DNA from 3 places in the Candidatus Contubernalis alkaliaceticus genome. Region 1 is predicted to be linked to each of the others. Evidence: riboswitches for the same ligand, from Rfam matches in the RefSeq annotation. Region 1 holds a riboswitch; each other region holds the start of a gene.
The links. A riboswitch is a leader RNA that binds a small molecule or an ion and turns the genes downstream of it on or off. The one in region 1 is predicted to bind cobalamin.
Positions count from the first base shown of each region.

Region 2: another riboswitch for cobalamin. It lies ahead of HUE98_RS13350 (Mrp/NBP35 family ATP-binding protein); the one in region 1 lies ahead of cobT (nicotinate-nucleotide--dimethylbenzimidazole phosphoribosyltransferase).
Region 3: another riboswitch for cobalamin. It lies ahead of HUE98_RS15355 (zinc-dependent dehydrogenase); the one in region 1 lies ahead of cobT (nicotinate-nucleotide--dimethylbenzimidazole phosphoribosyltransferase).

Region 1 covers NZ_CP054699.1:2,811,979-2,819,601, forward strand. The annotation lists gene HUE98_RS14050 (FMN-binding glutamate synthase family protein) at 1-860, opposite strand, end outside; gene HUE98_RS14055 (2Fe-2S iron-sulfur cluster-binding protein) at 914-1,600, opposite strand; gene HUE98_RS14060 (NADH-ubiquinone oxidoreductase-F iron-sulfur binding region domain-containing protein) at 1,613-3,469, opposite strand; gene HUE98_RS14065 (NADH-quinone oxidoreductase subunit NuoE family protein) at 3,450-3,926, opposite strand; gene cobT (nicotinate-nucleotide--dimethylbenzimidazole phosphoribosyltransferase) at 4,348-5,406, opposite strand; cobalamin riboswitch at 5,511-5,694, opposite strand; gene HUE98_RS14075 (hypothetical protein) at 5,859-6,122, shown strand; gene HUE98_RS14080 (indolepyruvate ferredoxin oxidoreductase subunit alpha) at 6,246-6,419, opposite strand; gene HUE98_RS14085 (cytidine deaminase) at 6,583-6,978, opposite strand; gene HUE98_RS14090 (DUF881 domain-containing protein) at 7,000-7,623, opposite strand, start outside.
Region 2 covers NZ_CP054699.1:2,658,465-2,666,087, reverse strand. The annotation lists gene HUE98_RS13365 (FmdE family protein) at 112-732, shown strand; gene HUE98_RS13360 (IS1634 family transposase) at 901-2,613, opposite strand; M-box (ykoK) riboswitch at 2,875-3,045, shown strand; gene HUE98_RS13355 (CBS domain-containing protein) at 3,250-3,540, shown strand; cobalamin riboswitch at 3,649-3,834, shown strand; gene HUE98_RS13350 (Mrp/NBP35 family ATP-binding protein) at 4,130-4,906, shown strand; gene HUE98_RS13345 (iron-sulfur cluster assembly scaffold protein) at 5,079-5,465, shown strand; gene HUE98_RS13340 (Fur family transcriptional regulator) at 5,520-5,960, shown strand; gene HUE98_RS13335 (HAD family hydrolase) at 5,983-6,453, shown strand; gene era (GTPase Era) at 6,598-7,491, shown strand; gene recO (DNA repair protein RecO) at 7,509-7,623, shown strand, end outside.
Region 3 covers NZ_CP054699.1:3,091,315-3,098,937, forward strand. The annotation lists gene HUE98_RS15340 (four-helix bundle copper-binding protein) at 1-104, opposite strand, end outside; gene HUE98_RS15345 (hypothetical protein) at 310-516, opposite strand; gene trpD (anthranilate phosphoribosyltransferase) at 542-1,645, opposite strand; gene HUE98_RS15355 (zinc-dependent dehydrogenase) at 1,806-2,888, opposite strand; cobalamin riboswitch at 2,952-3,126, opposite strand; gene gltX (glutamate--tRNA ligase) at 3,655-5,130, opposite strand; gene ispF (2-C-methyl-D-erythritol 2,4-cyclodiphosphate synthase) at 5,401-5,877, opposite strand; gene ispD (2-C-methyl-D-erythritol 4-phosphate cytidylyltransferase) at 5,871-6,575, opposite strand; gene HUE98_RS15375 (PIN/TRAM domain-containing protein) at 6,575-7,623, opposite strand, start outside.

The DNA.
Region 1 (7,623 bases):
TTCATAAAGGCCTCAAATTCAACCATCCCTACCCGGGAATGCCGCTCAAATTCTTTAAAGGCTCCCTTTTGAAAAGCACTAATTACAGCAGGGTTTTCCGGATCCGGAAGGACGATATACCCTCGTCTTTGCAGCATCTGAGCTTTTTTTAGGCTCTTTATTTTAACTTCGCCCCCGATGTCCTTAGCCCCCTGGCCCCATTTCAGCTCTACCACTTCTACTCCCAGATTTTCAATGGCAAACTCCTGTACTCCCAACCGTGTGTCCTCCACATTAGCCTGAAGCACAATAGCACCGTAGCCATCCCTCTGCCAATCCTGAAACATCCTTATTCTCTGCTCCAGGTCAACAGTCTTTACGATTCGTCCATCCTTAAATTCAGATTTTTCGTCCATACCTACAACATTTTCTCCGATAGTCAAAATGGTGCCGGCCAGGGCTGATCCAACCGCCAACCCTTCCCAGTTTTCCTTGGCCACGTTGGTAGAACCTATTCCGGGAATCACTATGGGCAGCTTCAGTTTAATGCCGCCGTTAACTCCTACTTTGGTTTTAAGCGTGGCAGCAGGGAAAATAGCCTTATCACTGTCCGCCTCAATTCCTACAGCCCCCACGGTGGTTCCCATGATGGAAAAATGCGAATAATCTACCGGATAATCTTTCTCCGAAGCAGTAGTTATAATGCCAAAGGGCTGAGGATAAATGGTTTCATGCCCCCGATAAGCCGACTTTCCAATTTCACACATTCCCACACAGCCATCTACACAGGTGGTACACATACCACTGAAGGGACTTACAGAGCCTTCAGTTCTATTTTTGGTCAGAGTTGCTGCCGAAGCATTCAATCTGGATAAACTCATGGTCATTCTCCTCTCATTCAATAGTTTCTACAATATTTTTAAGGCTGAAAGCTTTATTTCTTTGGTTTTCTGTCAATTCCCTGTTCACAGGCCACACAAGGATCCATATAACACATCATGGCATCGAAATTATCCAGACAGGGGGGCGATAAATTCAAACAGGCATTGCACACACCGCTTTCCTCCTGAGGTCCCTGACACCTGGCCTGACAGGCGGGGCAGATATACATACATGCTCCGCAATAACGACAGTCATCAGATTTCTTATTATAGGGAGTACCTACCAGCCGGTTTCCTCCCCGGTGAACAAATCCTATGGCATTGGCCTGCATCTGTTCATCACACATACGGACACAAAGGCCGCAGAGGATACAATCCTCATGCTTCTGATGAAAACGAACCGACGTTACATGATATTTTGAGGCCAAGTCCTGAATTACTTTTGAGGAGGGACAGGTGGCCAGATATAGTTCGATCAAAAGCCTGATGCTTTTTAGCACCCGTTTAGTCCCCGTTCTTACAATTAATCCTTCCCGGGCCCGATACGTACAGGAAGAGACCAACCGGGAACGCTCAGGTGGACCGATTTCAACTAGACATAATCTACAGGCCCCATAGGGACTTAATCCTTCGTTATAACATAGGGTTGGGATCTCTATCCCATAAAACCTGGCTGCCTCCAGCAGAGTTGTTCCTTTTTCTACCGATACATCTATTCCATTCAAACTCATATTAATCATGGTGGACACCTCTTATATTTTAATGACGGCATCAAATTTGCAAACTTCTCTGCAGATGCCGCATTTTGTACATTGGTCTTCCAGGATTACGTGAGGTTCTTTTTTCTCCCCCTGTATTGCTTCCACCGGACAGTTTTTCAAACACCTTCCGCATCCGGTACAAAGTTCTGAATCAATACTGAAACTAATCAGATCCCGGCATACCCCTGCAGGGCATTTCTTCTCCACAATATGTGCCAGATACTCCTCTTCAAAATAGCGAATGGTAGATAAAATGGGGTTACCACAAGTCTGTCCCAACCCACACATGGATGTGTCCTTCACCACCTGAGCCAATTCTTTCAGCAGCTCCAACTGTTCCAAAGAACTCTTCCCCCGGGTAATATCATCAATCATTTCCTGCATTCGGGTAATTCCCTCTCGGCATGAAAAACAGCTGCCACAAGACTCATCCTTGGTAAAACTTAAAAAATACTTCGCCACATCCACCATACAGGTATCTTCATCCATAACAATAAGACCGCCGGAGCCCATCATAGAACCGGCCTCCGACAATTTTTCATAATCCACCGGCAGGTCTAATAGATTCTCAGGTATGCAGCCTCCCGAAGGCCCCCCGGTTTGTACGGCTTTTAGCTTCTTCCCATTGGGGACTCCGCCGCCGATATCAAAAACCAGCTCTCTTAAACTCATCCCCATGGGCACTTCCGCCAGACCGGTATTGTTTACTTTACCCGTCAAAGAAAAAATCATAGTTCCTTTACTTTTTTCCGTGCCAATGGAAGCAAACCACTCCGCACCCTTTTCCATAATAATGGGCACCGTAGCCCAGGTTTTTACGTTATTGAGCACAGTAGGTTTGTCCCATAACCCTTTTTCCGTAGCATGGGTATGCTTATCCCGGGGTTCCCCCACCTTTCCTTCAATAGAAGCAATGGAAGCACTGGATTCACCACAAACAAAAGCGCCTCCCCCCCGGTTTATCTTAACGTTAAAATTGAAATCCATTCCCATAATACCTTCACCTAACAGACCATATTCTTTAGCCTGTTCAATAGCCTGTCCAAAATTTTCTATGGCCAGGGGATATTCCCTGCGGACATAGATATAACCCTGGTTAGCTCCCACGGCATAGGCCCCGATAATCATACCCTCTAGAACAGAATGAGGATTTCCCTCCAGAATACTTCTATCCTGAAAACAACCGGGGTCACCTTCGTCCGCATTGCAGATCAAATATTTGGGATCTCCCGGAGCATTAAAACAGGACTGCCATTTTACCCCCGTGGGAAATCCCCCGCCTCCCCGCCCTCTCAGGTTGGAGGTCTTGATTTCCGAAATAACCTGCTTTGGAGTCATGTTTTCCAGCACTTTTTTCAGAGCGCTGTATCCCCCTAAAGCCATATAGTCTTCAATCTCCGTCGGCACCAGCTTTCCATTGTTAGCCATCAAAAGACGGTATTGTTTTTTATAAAAAGGCACGTCATGTTCTTTAATAATCTGTTTTCCCGAAACAGGCTCCACATATGAAAGACGTTCAATTATTTCATCCTTAATAATAGTCTTTTCAATAATTTCTTCAACATCTTCTTCCTGAACCCTACAGTAAAGAATATCACCCGGTGTTATAACTACCAGGGGACCCTGCTCACAAAAACCATGGCAACCGGTTAATTTTGTATCCAACTGGAAGTCTAATCCCTTTTGTTTCAAAAGAGACTTAAAAGAGGATAACACTTCCAAAGCTCCGGAAGCCATACATCCTGTTCCACAGCAGACAGATACACAGGGCTTTCCTGACACCCTGTTCTCCTTTATGGATTCTCTCAATATTTCTAAATCCCATGGACTAGTTATCTTCTTTTTCATGATATCCCCCCATAAGCTTACCAATCTTATTTAGGGTCAGCTTCCCATGATATTTGCCGTCCATTACTACCAGAGGACCCAAGGCACAGGCACCTACACAGTTCACCGTCTCCAGGGAAAACTCTCCATCCTCAGAAGTCTTTCCTGGGCTTACCTTAAATCCCTGGCATACCTTCTCCAAGATTCGAGGAGCACCTCTCACGTGACAGGCGGTCCCCATACACACCTGAACCTCATGTTTCCCTTTGGGAACTAAACTAAAACATTTGTAGAAGGTAGCGAGACTGTAAAGCTGGCTCATAGATACTGCCAACTTCTTTGAAACCCGGTGCAGAGCTTCTTCCGGCAGATAACGGTATTCATCGTTGATGTCCTGCAAAATAGAAATGTAAGGTACGTCTTCTTCACTACTGTACTTATCAATCATCTGGTCAATCTTTGTTAAGTCTACCTTCATTTAGCTGCGGTAACTTGTTTTAGAGTTTGTCCGAAAACCCAAAACACTTACCTTTCTCCCTCCTTTTCTCCTTTGTAAAAGTTTTGCTGAAAGCCCCATTGCTTGAGCAAAAACCCATTACAAGGCGGAAAAGCCTATAAAAAAACAGAGGATAAAGGCTTTTGCGTCTTTGCAAGAAGCAAGTTATTACTCCGCTCATCTTTTAAAATAATTTTTACATGATGCAAAAAGGTTTCAAGCATACTCCTAAATTATAAACTGCCATAAAACTAACTGTCAAGAAAATTGCTTTCACATTATGAAATGTGTGCATTTTTTCACAATGCAACCGCCTCTTTCATTATACAAAAACGCATGACAGCGGAAGGGACAAGGGGCCCGTCCCCCTTGTCCCTCTTTGTCCCTCCCTTCATTCCTCCTTTTACTCCGTCTTACCTGTTACCCCTGCCTCTGAGAAAGTGGCCATTTCATTTAATATTTTTAAAGAGCCATCAATAATGTTCATAGCCAGAGCTGCCCCTGTTCCTTCACCCAATCGCATATTCATATGAAGCATTGGTTTTAACCCCAGATAGTCCAGCATCGCCTTATGACCCGGTTCTTCTGAAAGGTGGGAGGCAATAAGATAATCTTTAACTTCATTTTTTAACGCCGCAGCAATTACGGCGGCCGCCCCAGAGATAAATCCGTCAATTACCACAGGAATCCGGTTGGCTCCACATGCCAGGATTACCCCCACCAGGCCGGCGATTTCATACCCGCCAACTTTAGATAAAACATCAATAGGGTCATCAATATCAGGCTTGTTTACCTCTACAGCGCGTTTTATGGCATTTATCTTAATCTTCAGCCTTTCATCATCCACTCCAGTCCCCCGACCCACTACATCTTCTACTTCTTTTTTAGAGTACAATGAAATTATGGCTGTGCTGGGGGTGGTATTTCCAATACCCATTTCTCCAATTCCTATCAAAGCGGTCCCTTTTGCAAAACAATCTTCTGTCACTTCAATTCCATTTTCTATGGCTTTCACCGCCTGCTCCCTGCTCATAGCCGGACCTTTGCACATGTTATCCGTTCCATAGGCTACCTTTTTCTTAATTAAAACTTTCATATCCGGCAGGTCACTGGCCACTCCGATATCTACAATAATTAATTCTGCTCCCACGTGACGGGACAACACATTCATGGCCGCACCACCAGAAATAAAATTCATAACCATCTGAGGAGTGACTTCACTGGGATAAGCGCTTACCCCTTCTTCCACAATCCCATGATCCCCAGCCATGATTATGCTGGTTTTTTTTGGCAGCCCCGGTTTTACTACTTTGGTAATCCCGGCAATTTTTTTAGCAATACATTCCATTACCCCCAGGCTTCCCGGGGGTTTGGTCAGGTCATCCAATCTACCTTGAGTTTTCTCCATTACCTCTCCATCAATTGGTGAAATTTTTTTAAGAATTTCCTCAAATCTCTGCATCTTATTTTTCCTCCTTTTTTTAAATAAATAAAAAACCCCAGCCAAATAAAAACTAGGCCGAGGATTTTACCATTATCCTTCAGCAGTCTTCCTCTCCACGGGGAAAACTAACTCTAATACAGGCAGGTCTCCTGGCTCCCTTTCATCATCCTCCATCCCTTCCCATTCTATAATTCCTTGAACAGTGGGTTTATTACAGAGGACTCCCCGGTTACAGTGGCGGGACCGCCCGGGATTTTAACCCGGTTCCCTATTCTCCATAACGGCACCTGTTTTAGTTTTACTATTCTATTATTTATTAAGATTATATAAATCAATTACAGTGTTGTCAATAAGTGAACCAGATATAATTACTGGTTTTTTATGGCTTTTTATGGCTATATAATTTTTTGTTTATTTTTCTAAGTTAAGTCAAAACTATAATTAGAATGAATCTAATGGAGGTGAAAAAGATGCAATTAGTTGCAATTGTTTCCGAAGAAGTACGATTAGCAGCTCTATATGACAGATTAAAAACAGAGGGATTTAATGATTCAGATATTCATATATCTGAGCTGGATGACCGAGATAATTTTCGTGAATTGGATCAAAATATTGATTACCAGCAGTTTGATGACAACAGCTTTATGATGGGTTTTAAAGTTCCGGACAATAAGGTAGACAGAATAAAAGACCTTTTTGAAAAGGAGGGAGTCAGGGAAGTCTATCTTCACTAGACCTCCAACCAGAACTAAAAACAGGAAAGTTACAATAAAAAGCTTCATCTGCAGCAGCGGATGAAGCTTTTGAAGTTAGAAAATTTTGTTATTTTAAACAAAGAATATTTGTGTGTTTAAATATTACTCAACCTTGATTGCTTCCTCAGGGCACTCATCTTCACAGGTGCCACAATCTGTACACTCATCATTATTTACAACCGCGATGTCATCCTCAATAGTAATACATTCTGCCGGACACTCATCAACACAGCTTCCACAACCAGTACACTTTGCCTTATCAACTAACGCTGCCATTATATCCCTCCTTCTATTATTTAATAATTATTTTAGTGCGCAAGCACTATAAAAATCCCTATTCGACAACGAATTAAATAATTCCTTCAAGAATAAAAAAGTAATTTTTGAAATCACTGTTATGTCTTCTCAACTTCTCAAAATACTTCTTCATAGCCGTGCTTTAATCCTTCTTTTCATTAGTTCTTAATGTAAAACTACAGGGGAGAAGCTCAACTATAGATTTAACGGTAAAACCTGATGATCCCCCCATGATTACCTGAATATCTGCCCCAAACTCCGCCAGAACCTGTCGGCACTCCCCACAAGGAGTAGCACTATGCGACCCGGCATGTATAGCTATGGCTATAAATTTCCGGCTTCCCTGAGAAACGGCTTTATATACACAAACCCTCTCCGCGCACATGGTAGAGCCATAAGCAGCATTTTCTACATTACAGCCGGTAAATATTAAATTGTCTTTTGTAAGCAGAGCAGCCCCTACTTTAAATTTTGAGTAGGGAGCATAGGCAAATTCCCTGGCTGCTTCCGCTTTTTTTAATAAATCTTTATAATCCAATATTCTTTTCTCTCCTAATGCTTAATCGGAATATGCGGGTAAAGTAAGGTTATCCACCTTTTCAATATCCATACGGAGTCCATAACGTATCTCTAATTGACTTTTTATTAGAGTCATACCGCCTACCAGGATCTCCGGATTACCCACAGCTTTTATAACCACAGGGTTTACAGGTATACTCTCATCATTCACTCTGATAATTGAGCCAACACACCGAATATGAGAGGTAGCTATAATGCGCTGGTCCCCTACAGCCACACCTTGAGCATCAGAGTTAAATAGTTCATGTACCAAATTCCTAATATCAGTATCGTGGACGATTTCTTCTGAAGTTTGGCCATTTTCTTTATCATATAACCGGATAATAATACCTGCTCCCGTCATCTCCGCAAGCCCTGCCGCCACCCTGGTCTCATAAAGTATATTTCTGAGTGAATTCAATTCATTAGTCAGCACATTAACTTGATCCAGAGGGTTATGGGTAGCCACCGGTTTGCCCTGGCCGTTTTCCACTTCTATTTCAATAATCTGCCGGGGGGAAAAATCACTTTGAAAAGCCGTTTTGTTAATTTCCTCTAAAGTTTTTTCTTCAATTACACCTTCCGGCTCCACAATTATGCCTGTTTCGAAATCATAGGTAATGGT
Region 2 (7,623 bases), 150 kb from region 1:
GGTACCACTAATCATATGGTATTGTTGATTAGGGGCAAATGAATCTAAAGGTTGTTTCTAGCAAAGACCGGGCGATTTCAGCTCTATACTTAAAACTGGAGGGATTATAATATGTGTATGGAAAAAACACCCTGGGAAAAAGCTGTGGAGTTTCATGGTCATGTTTGTCCAGGGTTAGCTTATGGGTATCGGGCGGCTATGGAATATTTAAAGAGGATGGAAGCTGGCCCTTCTAAGGACGAAGAGGTAGTGGCCATAGTGGAAACAGATAATTGCGGGGTCGATGCAATACAGGTGTTGACCAGCTGTACCTTTGGTAAGGGGAATTTAATATTTAAAGACTATGGAAAAAATGTTTTTACTTTTGCTTCAAGGGATACACAAGAAGGTTTAAGAATTTCTCTAAAACATGGAGCTATGGAAAAAGTAGCTCCGGAGGGCTGGAAGGAACTAAGGGAAAAGCTTTTCAGTGGCGGGGAAGTGAAAGAAGAGGAAAGGCAGCTATTTAAAAAACATCATGCTGAACTAACCCAAATAATTCTTAATGTGCCCGTAGAAGAAATATTTGAAATTAAAACAGTTAAAGTTGACCTTCCATTTAAAGCCAAACTATTCGATTCTGTTCAGTGTGGTTTTTGTGGAGAAGGGATAATGGAGCCCAGGGCCAGGGTTAAAGAGGGTAAGTTTGCCTGTCCTGAATGTTTTGAAGGCTATCGCAGTAGAGTTAATTAGGAATTCCCACTCTAGAGCCCACTCTAGAGCAATAAACAGGAGTTTTTTTATTGAAAATTATTATTTTTTATCTCGTCTTTGACAGTTGTTACAAGCAAAAAGCTTGATGATCCCTGATTTACAAGGATTATCAAGCTTTTTTTGTATTCAAAAAAGTGAGTAATGTTTTTATTTTTTTGTCGCTTTAAAAATTTTTTTCATTTGTTTTGTTTTTATAATCTGGTAGTCTGTACGGAAATCAAATGCCTCATGTAAATCATCAGTAAAGTCAGTTCTCGTATATGTTGGAGTGTAACCCTCCCCCTTTATTTCATGAAAGTTCATATCCTTTAATCCTCTAATTATTTCACTGCAGGTATATTTCTCACCAAGCTTTTTTTCCAATAATCTGTAAATAATTAAGGATATAAAGCAAGTTGTAAAATGTGCTTCTATTCTGTCATCACGGCTTAAATAAACAGGTCTGGCTTTAAATTCACTTTTCATAATTCTAAAACATTCTTCAATCTCCCATCGTCTATTGTTTACTTTAATTATTTCAGAAGCATCATCCTCAAGGTTTGTACATACAGCATAAAACCCATCAAAGGCTTCTTCTTTAGCGATAACCTCTGTATCAATACTGTATATTTCTTTTTCAGCAATTTCTCCATCAGGAGTAAAATTAGTTTTTTTAATAAATCTTCTGCAATCATTCTGATTACATTTTTTTATTTTTGTAGGATTTGAATCTATTGTTTTTTGTGCACGTTCTATCTGTGAATTACGGATTTTTCTTTGATAATCTCTATACTTGATAGAGTACGTCACAATGATTTTTTGTTCAAGGTCATTTTCTTTAATCCAACGTTCTTTGTAAAACATTTTATTTTTAGCTTTCTCATCATCTAGTTTAGAGATGTCATAGGTTTTTACATCGTTAGAGAGGTGCCATTCGTTTGGATCAAGTGCCCATTTTTTTAGATGTGCTTTTAATTTCTTAATTGATTGAGTTGTAATAAATGCTCGTTCTTCCCTGTCGTTAAATTTTCTGTTATTTTTGGACGCTAGACCGGCATCGGTACATACGATAAATTTAGAAAGATTAAAATCAGATAGAATTTTCTTTTCTAAGGGTTTTAGTGTTAATTGTTCATTTGTATTTCCTTTGTTGATGCTAAATGCAAGAGGGATACCGTCTCCATCCATAAATAGGCCCATTTGAATGATTGGGTTTGGTCTATGCTCTTTTGATGGACCGTATTGCTTATCGCCATCTGCCTGTTCAATTTCAAAAAAATAATTGGTGCAATCATAATAAAGTACACCAGTATTTCTCTTAGAAACTTTTAAACTGTTGTTGTACAAGGATGATTGTAAAAAATCCGTTTCCTTAGCAATAACTTCAAGAGCTCTGTATATATGTTGAAGTTCAAAGTTAGGTTGTTCTATAAATCTTGAGGAAAGTTGGTAAGTGGCGAGCTTAGATGAAGGGAAGATTATTCTTCCGTAAATCAATCTGGAGAGTATGGAGTTTAGGTCATATGTAACCTTGTATTTTCCTAACATTTCTTTACATATTTTGTGAAGGCCAAGTTGATAGTATATTTGTTGAAGAAAAAGATAACCACCGTTAAAAGAGCGCTGTTCATCTTTCGTAATGACCTTGGAAGGTGAGTACTTTACCAACACATCAAGCTTTTCTTCCTTCTCTTTTTGATTCAGCTCTGCTATGTATTTCTTTGCCCATTCAATGGGATCCTGGCCGTTTAACTTTTTACTCAAATCATTAACTGTTCCAAGTTTTTCAACAATCTTTGATGAATGTACACCATTCTCATAAGTTGATTTAATTACGTAAAGAGATGTGGAATTTTTTGATTTCGAAATAGACAATCTCATATTAACCCCCCAATCCCTTATATTATAACATAATACTCAATAATACTCAATAGAAATAGGTGAAAAATTGACAAATTTGCAATAAAAAAAGCCCTATTTTCAAGGCTTTTAAGACATGTGTTCATTATTCAACTGTCAAAGACCCGGGTAACTTTTCATACTGCTGTTATCTGTTATTTGCCATCTCTTATTTATTAAATTAACCCAGGTTTCTATTGACAATTTCTCTTTAACTGTCATATAATAAAGGATGAAAAGTGAATATGCACTTGTTAGGGGAGGCTCCTAAATGAACACAGGCTGCTGCCCAAAAACGTCCAGAGACGCCAATGGGTATAACAGGCATGATCGGATTAAGGTCTGCTTAATGTAGCTGATTCTGTTTTGAATCTACGTCATTTAGTGCTGAATCCAAAACGAGGAGTTGTGGTTTCCATAGCAGGCAAATTTTAATTTTTTTGTCATGTGTGGTTGTGGTATTTAAACGGCTCTTCTGGGCCGTTTTTTGTTTATAAAGAATTTTTTTACAGAGGGGGTGGTGTTCGTGACAGGAGACCCTGATAAATCAGGCGACTTATTTGAAATTAAAAAGTTTCAAAGAGAGCAGTATAAAGTATTAACTCAGGAGGGATTAATATGGCAAACATCAGGAGGAAAGTCAGGACACTGCCGAAAAGAGTGGTTGATCAAATGGCTAAAAATGCAGAGAAGAATATACACTCCCGGCCCGTTAGCCTTAAAGAAGATGTTACCGTCCAGGAAGCCTTGGACCGGGTTAGAAATTCCGGAAAAAAAGTAAAAATTGTTTATGCCCTTTTTATTACTGATGATGGAGGAAAGCTAAAGGGATACTTGACCTTGAAAGATTTAATTGCAGCAGCTCCAGAAATGACTGTACATGATCTTATGGATGAGATGAGAGTGTGATTCCTTGGTCTATGCTGTCTTAATCTTTTTGGAATAAGGTATTTATAAATAAATTATTTCTTTAAAGAAGGAAAAATTAAATTTAGGTAGAATAAAAATATAAATAAGTTAATATCACATCAAACAGGTGCCAATTCATTTGGATAATAGGGAATCGGGTTAGAGTCCCGAGCGGTCCCGCCACTGTAAAGGGGAGTCTCCTGCTTTTTAGAACCACTGTTTCTAAAGGAAACGGGAAGGTGCAGGAGGACGAAGAACCTGAGTCAGGAAACCTGCCTGTTTTTTAGTCACTTGTTTACCTTCGGAAGAAAGGAAATGGTGTGGTGTGTAATGTATTGTACACAGACCGGTCTTCCAAAGGCCGGTTTTATTTTTGCGTGACCTGTTAAATTCATATCGGCTCTTTGCCGTACCTCCCCCGGGAGGTTTATTTTTTTGTTTTCGTAAGCCTTAGTAAAATATAACATTTGCTTTTAAGAAGGTCTTTACGGAAACCGGTCAATAAACTATAATTAAGGCGACAAGAATATTTAAGGATAAATTTGGAGAAGGTTATTATAGTATATTATGAAAAGAAGGAGAAAGTAAAGTGAATTCATCCAGGGATTGTTCGGTTGAAGAAACTGAGAAAAATACGGATCAGGAAGATTGTAAGATAAAAAAAGTGGTGGCGGTGATGAGTGGAAAGGGAGGTGTTGGGAAGTCATCCATCACTTCTCTTTTAGCGCTGCAGTTATCCAGACAGGGACATAAAGTTGGGATCATAGATGCAGATATTACGGGACCCAGCATTCCTAAAATATTTGGGCTGCAGCAGCGGCTCAAAACCGCTGAAGGGAAAATGCTGCCGGCAGAAACTCCGGGAGGTATTATGATTGTGTCTATTAACCTTCTTTTGGATGAAGAGGATGATCCGGTTCTTTGGAAAGGACCCAAGGCTGGAGGAGCAGTAAAACAGTTCTGGAAAGATGTAGATTGGGGAGAACTGGACTATCTGCTGGTTGACATGCCCCCCGGCACATCGGATGTTCCTTTGACAGTCCTGAAATCTATACCTGTAGACGGCATAATTGTAGTAACTTCTCCCCAAGAATTAGCCCTGATGGTGGTGAAAAAGGCGGTTAAAATGGCTTACCGCTTAAGGGTTCCCATAGTTGGTTTGGTGGAAAATATGAGCTATCTTCGCTGCTCCCACTGTCAGGAAAAATTAGAAGTATTTGGCCCCAGCCGGGCTGAAGAATCTGCTGAGATAATGGGGGTCCCACTTTTAGGCAAGATTCCCATAGATACAGATTTTACCCGTTTTTCTGATCAGGGGAAAGTAGAAGAATACCAGGGGAAAATAGAAATTAAATTGAATTTTTAAATTTTTCCCTTTGGTGAAATTCTCTGATTATTGCCCTGGGCAATTGTTTGTCAGTCCCATTATTAAATTAGTGATGCTAATTTACTATTTATATAGAAGGACTTTATTAAATTATAGAGAATAAAGAATTAAGATGCTTTTTTGTATGGAATCTCATGAGGTGGGGAAATATATGGAAAATCAATTGGTTGTAGACCACTTTACTAATCCCAGGAATATAGGGGATCTGCCTGATGCCCATGGGATAGGCACTTACGGAGCCCCCGATTGCGGAGATTATTTAGTTATTTATATAAAGGTGAATCGAGAAAAAATCTCTGATATTAAATATAAAATATACGGATGCAGTACTTTGATAGCTACTACCAGTATGATGACGGAAATGGCAAAGGGGAAAACTATTCAGGAGGCCAGATTGATCACCGGAGAGGATGTTGTGAAGGCTTTAGGCGGGCTGCCGGAAGATAAAACCCATTGCGCTAACTTAAGCATAACCGCACTTCATTTTACTTTTCAGGATTTTAATAAGCGGAAAAGCCTGGGCTGGACCCGTTATTAGGAGAGTCCAAGATATATTTGGACTGCGGTTAAAGTATAAAGTAGGTGAAAAGCTTTGAAAAAGGAAGCAATGGAAAAATTTAATAAGTACCTGAAGTTAAAAGGTTTTAAGCTCACCCAGGAAAGAAGAATCATACTGGAGCAGGTTTTTTCGGTTCATGATCATTTTGATGTAGAAGATCTTCTTTATATGCTCCGGAAAAGCAATCGACAGGTTTCCAGGGCATCGGTTTACCGGACTTTGAGCTTGCTGGTGGAAAGCGGCCTGGTGGAAAAAGTAGATTTTGGAGATGGCAGGGCTTACTACGAGCATGTTTTTGGTCACCTGCATCATGATCACCTGATCTGTAAAAATTGTGGTAAGGTGGTTCAGTTTGAGGATATGACTATAGAAAAGCGGCAAAAGGACATATGCAAAGAACATGGATTTCAATTGGAATATCACACTTTAAACATTTTCGGGTTTTGTACGGAATGTCAAAAAGAAGATAAGTAAAATAAAAAAAAGTAGGAAAATTATGTTAATAATTAGCATTCCAGGATACAAGGACTTGAATCTTAAATATCTGGTCACTGATTTAAATGGGACTTTAGCTAATAATGGTTTAATTAAAAAAACTACTGCTTTTCTTTTGAATAAAATATCTCAAAACTTGAAAGTATATATAATTACAGCAGATACCTTCGGCATAGCTGGTGAAGTTTGCTCATCCCTTCAAGCGGAGCTTACAGTTTTGAAAGGTGGAGGAGAAAGGGATGAGAAGGCGGCTTTTATCAAGGGACTGGGTAGTGAAGAGACAGTAACTTTAGGGAATGGTGCCAACGATGAATTGATGTTGGAGCAGTCAGTCTTAGGTATTGTAGTGATTGGGGAGGAAGGCTGCTGTACCAAATCTCTTTTAAAGTCGGACATTGTGGTAAAAGATGTAGATGATGCCCTGCGAATGCTTCTCAACCCTGACATATTAAAAGCGGCACTGAGATCATAATTTTTGACTAAAATTACACCTGGGGAATGAAAGGTGTTTTTTATATTTCAGGTTATTTGATGTAAGTTAAGGGGTTTCTTCTTATTAACTTCAGATTTCATGGGAAAATCAAATTTAAAAAGCTAATAATACAGGGGGCAAGAGATGTTTAAATCAGGAGTAGTAGCCGTAGTAGGCAGACCCAATGTGGGGAAATCCACCTTATTGAATTATTTAATGAAGCAAAAGCTTACCATTATTTCCGACAAGCCTCAGACTACCAGGAACAAGATAACTTGCATTCTTACTACCCAGGAAGCTCAGATTATTTTCCTAGATACTCCCGGGCTGCACAAACCCCGGACCAAGTTGGGAGAATATATGGTTAAGGTTTCGGTCGGTTCCTTGAGGGAAGTAGATATCGTTCTATTTTTGGTAGAAGCCTCTCATCCTCCCGGGAGAGGGGATGGGTATGTGGTAGATCTCTTAAAGCAGGCTGAAACCAGGGTATTTTTGGTTATCAATAAAATAGATCTGGTAGAGCCGTTAGAACTAGAAGGAATCATTGAGCGTTACCGGGAACTATATGATTTTTCTGAAGTGATTTTAGTTTCAGCGGTGAATGGTACCAATGTAACGCTGCTCCAGGAGAAGTTGGTAGCTCATCTTCCAGAAGGCCCAAAGTATTATCCTGAGGATATGATTACTGAACAGCCGGAACGTTTTGTGGTCTCGGAATTAATCCGTGAAAAAATATTGGAGCAAACTCGGGATGAAGTGCCCCATTCTGTGGCTGTTGAAGTGGATGAAATGAAGGAACGGAAGGGCAAAAATATGATTTACATTCGGGCTAATATCTTTGTGGAAAGAGATTCCCAAAAAGGAATTATTGTAGGTAATCAGGGCAAAATGCTCAAAGAAATTGGGATGAAAGCCCGTCAGGATATCCAGGTTCTGCTGGGCTGCAAAGTATTCCTGGAACTTTGGGTTAAGGTACAGAAGGACTGGCGCAATCGGAGTAAGTTTTTGAAAGATTTCGGTTATCATGACAGAGAATGAAAGGGCAGGGGCTTTAGATGAAACATCTAAAAACGGAAGCGCTGGTAATCAGGTCACAAAGTTATAGTGAAGCAGACAAGCTTTTGACCCTGTTAACCCTGGAAGGGGGTAAGATACCCTCCATTGCCAGGG
Region 3 (7,623 bases), 280 kb from region 1:
TCTTGTAAGCAGGCCGTAAAACATTCTTCACAGGCCTGGGCACATTTGGCGCAGGCATTAATACAGGAATCCATATGTTTTGGAGCATCTGATAATACACCCAATACTTTCACCTCCCAAATTAAATATTTCTACCTTTTTATAATTTATCCAAAATGATAATTATATTCAAAATACCTAAGGGAAATAAAGGAAATACGGAAATACGGGTACGGAAATACGGGGACACCATACTTAATTAGCTTATTTCCTAATTCAGTATGGTGTCCCCGTATTTCCGTATTTCCTCTTCCATATTTCTTTACTTTCTTATGGGGTATATTCCCTCTCCGTGATGGTCAATTCGACCCTCTTAATATCCTTTATCCCTGCTTTTTCAGCTAAAGAGACTATATCCTCAAGATTAATCGGGTCATTATATACGCTGGCTTTATTAAAGGGCACACACTGGCAACCCTCTTCTCTACTGTTCCTAACATACCCATTCCTGCATTTTAAAGCATAAAGCTTAATCATATCTTCCTCCCTTGTTCCTTTTAGTCTAATTGAAGTATTTCTCCAGCCTGGCCAGTCCCGCTTCCGGCTGTGCATTCTGCTCTCTTACCCAATCCTTTAACTTATCCACGGCCTTACCCGACTGAATAATTTCCCGGGAGAAATGATAACCATCTTTAATGCTGCCGCTGGCCCCCATTAAATATAAAATCAAACCACTGTTCAAACAGACTATGTCCCGGGGAGCTCCGTTCTCTTCACCGCTTAAAAGCCTCACCAAGCGCATCGCCTCCTGGGCAATATCGGGCAGCGGCTTTATATCTTCAGCGGATGCCCGCTTAATCCCCAAATCCTCCGGCGTAAAGGAACTGTAATGAATGCTCCCGTCCTCTTTCAATTCCGCCATTAGAGTTTCCCCCAGGGTGGAAGCTTCGTCCATGCCATGTACACCGTCCTCCGCCAGGCCGTGTACCACCAGGGCTTTCTTGTAGCCAATTTCCCGCATAATCAGTGGGGCGTGCTGCAGCAGTTCCCGGGAATAAACTCCCCTTACTCCGTAACCGGGCAGCGCCGGATTGGCCAGTGAAGCAGCAATATTTAGCACCGTCCCGAAGGAAATCTGGGAAAGAATTCTGCCCAATGCCCTGGGATGAACCTCAGGGCTCATACCATTAAAAATTCCGATACCCGCCTGCTCAATACTTCTTTTCACCACCTGGGGGCCACACTCCACATCCACCCCCAACTCTTCCAATATATCTACAGTGCCGCAGATTGAGGTAATGGCCCGAGCACCGTGCTTGGCCATAGTAATTCCTGCAGCTGCCGCCACAATTGAAGCAGCGGTGCTGATGTTAAAGGTCTTAATGGAGTCCATTCCGGTGCCGCAGTTATCCACCAGAGGGCCTTCCGTCTCCGGCACAACTTTTACCGTATCCAATTCGTAAATAGCCTCCCAACCACCGGCAATCTCCTCGGCCGTTTCCCCTTTGGCTGCCAGTGCTGCCAGAAAAGCACCCTGGTGCATATCGCTTTGAGCATTATCCAGGATTTCATAAAACATATCCCGGGATTCCTCTCGGGTTATGTTTTCCTTTTTAATAAGTTTTGATATAACCGCTCCAAACTCCTTTACATCTCCTTTTGACATACTACTTCCTCCCTTATTTATAGTTTTTAACTAAAATCCATCATGTGATAGGCTTTTAAATTATTAACCTCTGCTTAAATCAACAGTATTGCTTAAGTTACTAAAAGGGCTTACATATTTGCAAAACAGGGTATCAAAAACTCCCAAAGTTCACCCCTCTTTAAGAATCAAGAAAATTAATAACCAGGGACAAACCTTTCAACTCTTTAACCCGGCAAATCCCCTGTTCCACCTCCTCCAGCGGAAGAATGCCGCTAATCATATCATTCACCTGAATTGCCCCTTCCCCTAACAGCTGCAAAGCCTGCCGACTGTGCTCCAGAGAACAGCCGTAAGCTCCTACCGCTGTTATTTCCCTATAGTGAATCAAATTAAAATCAATTCTAGAAAAATCCTCGGTAATCAGGCCACTGAAAAAGCCGAAGCGTCCTCTTTTGGCCATAACATTTAAACTGATGCTGACAGCCTCAGGACCAGGGCAGCAGGGGATAGCTACGTCAACCCCCATGCCATTTGTAAGCATCCTTATTTCTTTCTCAGCAGATGTTTTTAACGGATTTATGCAGTAATCAAACTCATAATTTGCCGCTCCAACTAATCTTCCAAGATCCTGCTCCAGCAGTATAATCTTTTGGGCTCCCCGCAGCCGGGCTAATTTTGCATTTAATATCCCCAGCCTGCCTCCCCCTACCACGAGAACCGTGTCTGGAGATTGTACTCCCAGAGACTGCTGCATATTTAATGAACAGGCCAGGGGCTCCGTCATGGAGGCTTCTACCAAGGAAAGGCCCAGGGGTATCTCATTTAATATTCCGTTTTGAACTCCCTGGAGGGGAACTCGAAGATACTCTGCAAAACCTCCATCATAATTAAACCCCATGATTTTAATTGAGTCGCACATATTGTCCAAGCCCTGCCGACAGTAATGGCATTCCCCACAGAAGATTCCCGGATGCACCTGCACCCTGCTTCCGGGCACTACATTTTTTACCCCCTCTCCTATGGCGAAAACTGTGCCGGCTATTTCATGCCCCAGGATACGGGGAAGCTTAAGGTCACGCTGGCCTATTAAGTAACACTTCATATCCGTCCTGCAGATTCCGCAGGCCTCCAGTTTGACTAGAACTTCCCCCCCGGCACATTGGGGTGTTTCAATTTCCCTGATTACCAGCTTTTCTCGTCCCTCCAAAACAGCAGCTTTCAGTTGAAATCCCTCCTTTATACTAGAAATAAAAAAGTCCACGCTAATTACAGCGTGGACTTTCCATCATCCTACGTTACAGCCTGCTTTGAGCACGAAAGCAGCTCTTTTCATTCATTCCAGGCAGGTCTCCTGACTCGGTTTCATCACCTAAGATACCGCCTTCCCCCTCTCGGAGTGGCTGCCGGTACCGGCTTCCCCATACAGTGGCGGGCCCGTTTAGGATTTTCACCTAATTCCCTATTCTCCTGTTTTAGGCACCTGGAACTAATAATATTTATTTTTCACTATTATTCTATTAGCAATTCAAAGAAATGTCAATATAGTAATTTATGGTAAACATTTCCTGGTAGTTACCACCGAACAATAAGGAACAATAAGGGGACACCATACTGAATTATTTTATCTCTCTTTTTTAGGAAATAAGTCCCCCACCTCTAAGCGTTAGTGTATATGGGCTTTTAATCAGGTGGAGTAGAGTCTCCACCTGATTCCCCGATGTTTCAGCAAAGCTAAAACGAATTCACTTAAAATATTTCTTTATTATAATTCAGTATGGTGTCCCCGTATTTCCTGAACAGCTGCAAAGCCTGCCGACTGTGCTCCAGAGAACAGCCGTAAGCTCCTACCGCCGTTATTTCCCTATAGTGAATCAAGTTAAAATCAATTCTAGAAAAATCCTCGGGTAATCAGGCCGCTGAAAAAGCCGAAGCGTCCTCTTTTGGCCATGGAAAAATACGGGGACACCATACTGAATTACCTTATTTCCCTAATTAAGTATGGTGTCCCCGTATTTCGGTATTTACCTTTAAAAATTATGTTCTAAGGCTTCCAATGTAAAAGCCAAACGCATGGCCACCCGTTCCCGTCCCAAAAGAAGAATTAAATTCTGGAGATCGGGGCCCTCAAGGCTTCCCGTCAAACCTGCCCGTACCGGTTGAAACAGCTTTTTGCCGCCTACACCCAGTTCTTTTCCGATTCCCTTAAAAATTGCTTTAATGGAGGGCACCTCCCAGTTCTCCTCCTGCAATATCTGCTCTCTAAATCTTTCTACTACCCTGGGGGAGGATTCCTCCTTCATCATTTCCAGTGCCTCTGGGGTAAACGCATCTATCTTGTCCCCGAAAAACACCTGAATGAAAGACACCACTTCCTCAATAAAATGCAGTTGTTCCTGCAGAAGGGATATTACCTTTACCAGCCAATCATTCTGCTCATCTGTCAGATCCTGTTCCAAGAGCCCTGCCTCTACCAGATAAGGCAAAGCCAACCCGGCGATGACCTCCGGTGCTTCCTTCTTTATGTACTCGGAATTCATCCAGTTCAGTTTCTTCAAGTTAAAAACCGCAGGGCTCTTGGAAACCCGGTCCAGGGAAAACTCCTGCACCAGTTCGGAAAGAGAAAAAACCTCTCTTTCCCCCTCCGGCGCCCAACCTAAAAGGGACAGAAAGTTTAAAAGGGCATGGGGAAGATAACCCTTCTCACGATACTGCTGAATAGAAGTGGCTCCATGCCTCTTGCTCATTTTAGACCGATCTTCCCCCAGGATTAAGGAAATATGGGCAAACTCAGGCATATCAAATCCCAAGGCCTTGTATATCATAATCTGCCGGGGGGTGTTAGAAAGATGCTCCTCTCCCCGGATTACATGACTAATCTTCATTAACGCATCATCCACAACCACCGCAAAATTATAAGTAGGAATACCGTCTGACTTTACAATAACAAAATCACCGATTCCATCGCTTTCAAATTCTACCCTGCCCCGGACTAAATCCTCCACCGGGATAATCTCCCCTTGGGGTACCTGAAAACGGACTGTTGGCTTTTTCCCTTCATTTTCAAGCTTTTGCCGCTGCTCAAGAGTCAAATCCCTGCACCTTCCCAGGTACCTGGGCATTTGTCCCTTATTCCGCAAGGATTCCCTTTCCGCTTCCAACTCCTCTTCGGTACAATAACAGGGATAAGCTTTCTTTTCCTCTAAAAGCCTTTCCCAGTAAGTGCTGTAAAGGGACAGTCTTTCACTCTGCCGATAAGGCCCATTCTCTCCCCCCACTAAAACCCCTTCGTCCCAGGCCATCCCCAACCATTTTAAATCATCTAAGATAACCTCTTCCGATACCAGGGTAGAACGCTCAACATCGGTATCCTCAACCCTGACTACAAAGTCCCCACCGTTTTTTCGGGCAAAAAGCCAGTTAAAAAGAGCCGACCTGGCTCCACCGATATGTAGAGGCCCAGTAGGACTTGGGGCAAATCTAACCCTCACTCTTCTATCCAAAATTGTATACCTCCTGACTTTCATCTATATTTTTTGTTACAACATTTTAATTTTTATGAGTAAACTCGTTTCATCAAGCTTAAACATCGGGGAATCAGGTGGAGACTCTACTCCACCTGATTATAAGCCCCACCTACGCTAACGCTTAGAGGTGGGGGTCTTATACCCTAAAAAAAAGAGATTAAACGGATTTTAAACCTAATGAAATTTTCTAAAAAAAAGTTTTAAATAATATTGTAGAAGAACCGTCCCCTTGACAATTTGGCAATATTCTCACATACTTGAAAGCAATACTATTGCCTGTGCTGCTATTCCCTCTTCTCGGCCGGGAAAACCTAATCCTTCGGTGGTAGTTGCTTTCACATTGACGGCTTTTTCATCTACTCCAAGGGTGGAAGCAATATTTTGCGTCATCTTTTCTATGTAAGGGGCCAATTTTGGCTTCTGAGCGATAACAACTGTATCCACATTGACGATCTGGTATCCTTCCTCTTTTAGAATATGATTCACTTTTGCCAGAAGAATAACACTGGAAATTCCCCGATACTGCTCCTGGGTATCGGGAAAATGCCTGCCGATGTCTCCCTTACCCACAGCTCCCAGCAGAGCATCCATCAGAGCATGAATCAAAACGTCAGCATCGGAATGCCCAAGAAGTCCCATATGATGAGGGACTTCCACCCCTCCCAAAATAAGCGGCCGGTCCTTGACCAGCCGGTGAACATCATAGCCTATTCCAACTCTCACCATGGCTTTTTTCCAACCCCTTCTTCTCGTAAGAGAGCCTCCGCCAGCATCAGATCCTGAGGAGTAGTAATCTTAATATTTTCATACCTGCCCTGGACAATTCTCACCCTATGGCCTAACCTTTCCACCAGGGATGCATCATCAGTACCTAAAAAACCCTCCTCAAGTGCCTTCCCATAAGCTTCACAGATTAATGGGAAAAGGAAGGCCTGTGGTGTCTGCGCTGCCCACAGCAGGCTGCGGGCTGGCGTATCCACCACAAATCCTTCCTCATCTGTCCTTTTTATAGTGTCCTTAACCGGAACAGCCACCACACAAGCTCCATAACTCCTGGCTGTATCAACAGATTCTTTCAAAAGCTCTTGGGTAATAAAGGGACGGGCCCCATCATGTATGAGCACCACCTCAGTCTGTGGGGCCAAGGTTTTCAGTGCTTTGTTAACGGTTTCCTGCCTTTCCTTACCCCCGGGAATCACGGTCATGGGAATATCCAGTTGTAAAGGATCAATAATTTTATTTTGACAGAAATCTTCTTCCCCCGGAGCAACTGCTACCACAATTTTATCAAAGGGATACTGGGAAATCTTTAACAAAGTCTGAGCTAAAACAGGCTTCCCACCGCACAACAGATACTGTTTATTGACTTTTTCACCCATTCTCTTTCCTTTTCCAGCGGCTGCTACTACAGCGGAGACCAACACTATTTGGCCTCGTTAATATACTTGGCCAGATATGCTTTTGGCCGGGCAAATATCATCCTTCCCGCGGCTGTCTGCAATACGCTGGTGACTACTACCTCTAGATGCTGCATCATATGTTTCTTCCCTCCATCAACCACGATCATGGTACCGTCGTCTAGATAACCAATTCCCTGTCCCATTTCTTTACCATCTTTAATTATTTGAACGGTCATTTCTTCCCCGGGGAGAACTACCGGCTTTAAGGCATTGGCCAACTCATTAATGTTCAGCACCGAAACCCCCTGGAGTTCACAGACCTTGTTCAGGTTGTAATCATTTGTGACTACTTTCCCTTTCAATAGTTTAGCTAATTTCACCAGCTTGCTGTCAACTTCCATGTCCTCAAAGTCCTGTTCAGTAATTTTTACGGGAATATCCAGTTCCTTTTGAATCTTGTTTAAAATATCTAAACCCCGTCGTCCGCGATTTCTCTTAAGTACATCTGATGAATCAGCAATATGACGGAGTTCATCTAAAACAAAGCCTGGAATCATCAGTACTCCCTCCATAAAACCGGTTTTACAAAGATCGGCGATGCGACCGTCTATGATTACACTGGTGTCCAGTACTTTTATTCCTTTATCCGATAATACTTTTTCCCCTTTCGCCTGCCAGGCAAAGAGAGAAGTTATAAAAGAAAGTTCTTCTTTCCGATTAGTGACAATATGAATCCCCACGTATCCCAAAACTAGAGTAACTGCCAGGGAAAGATAAACCCCCACCCAGGGAATCCTATAAAGAGCAAGACTCAAAAGAGCCGCAATAGAAAGGCCTATAACCAAACCAATGGTACCTAAAACTATATCCTGTGTAGGAATAAGCTTCAATTTCCCATCAACCCAGGATGTAAACTGAACCACTTGGTTTATTACTATGGGAGTAATAATATAAAATATAATTCCAAATGCTGACCCTCCCAAAACAGAAACGCTTATGCTGGCAGCGCTTAGGCCGGTTTCAGTTAAATTAAACGTGGTAACTGTGGAAAGAGCATTAAACCCGGCATTAA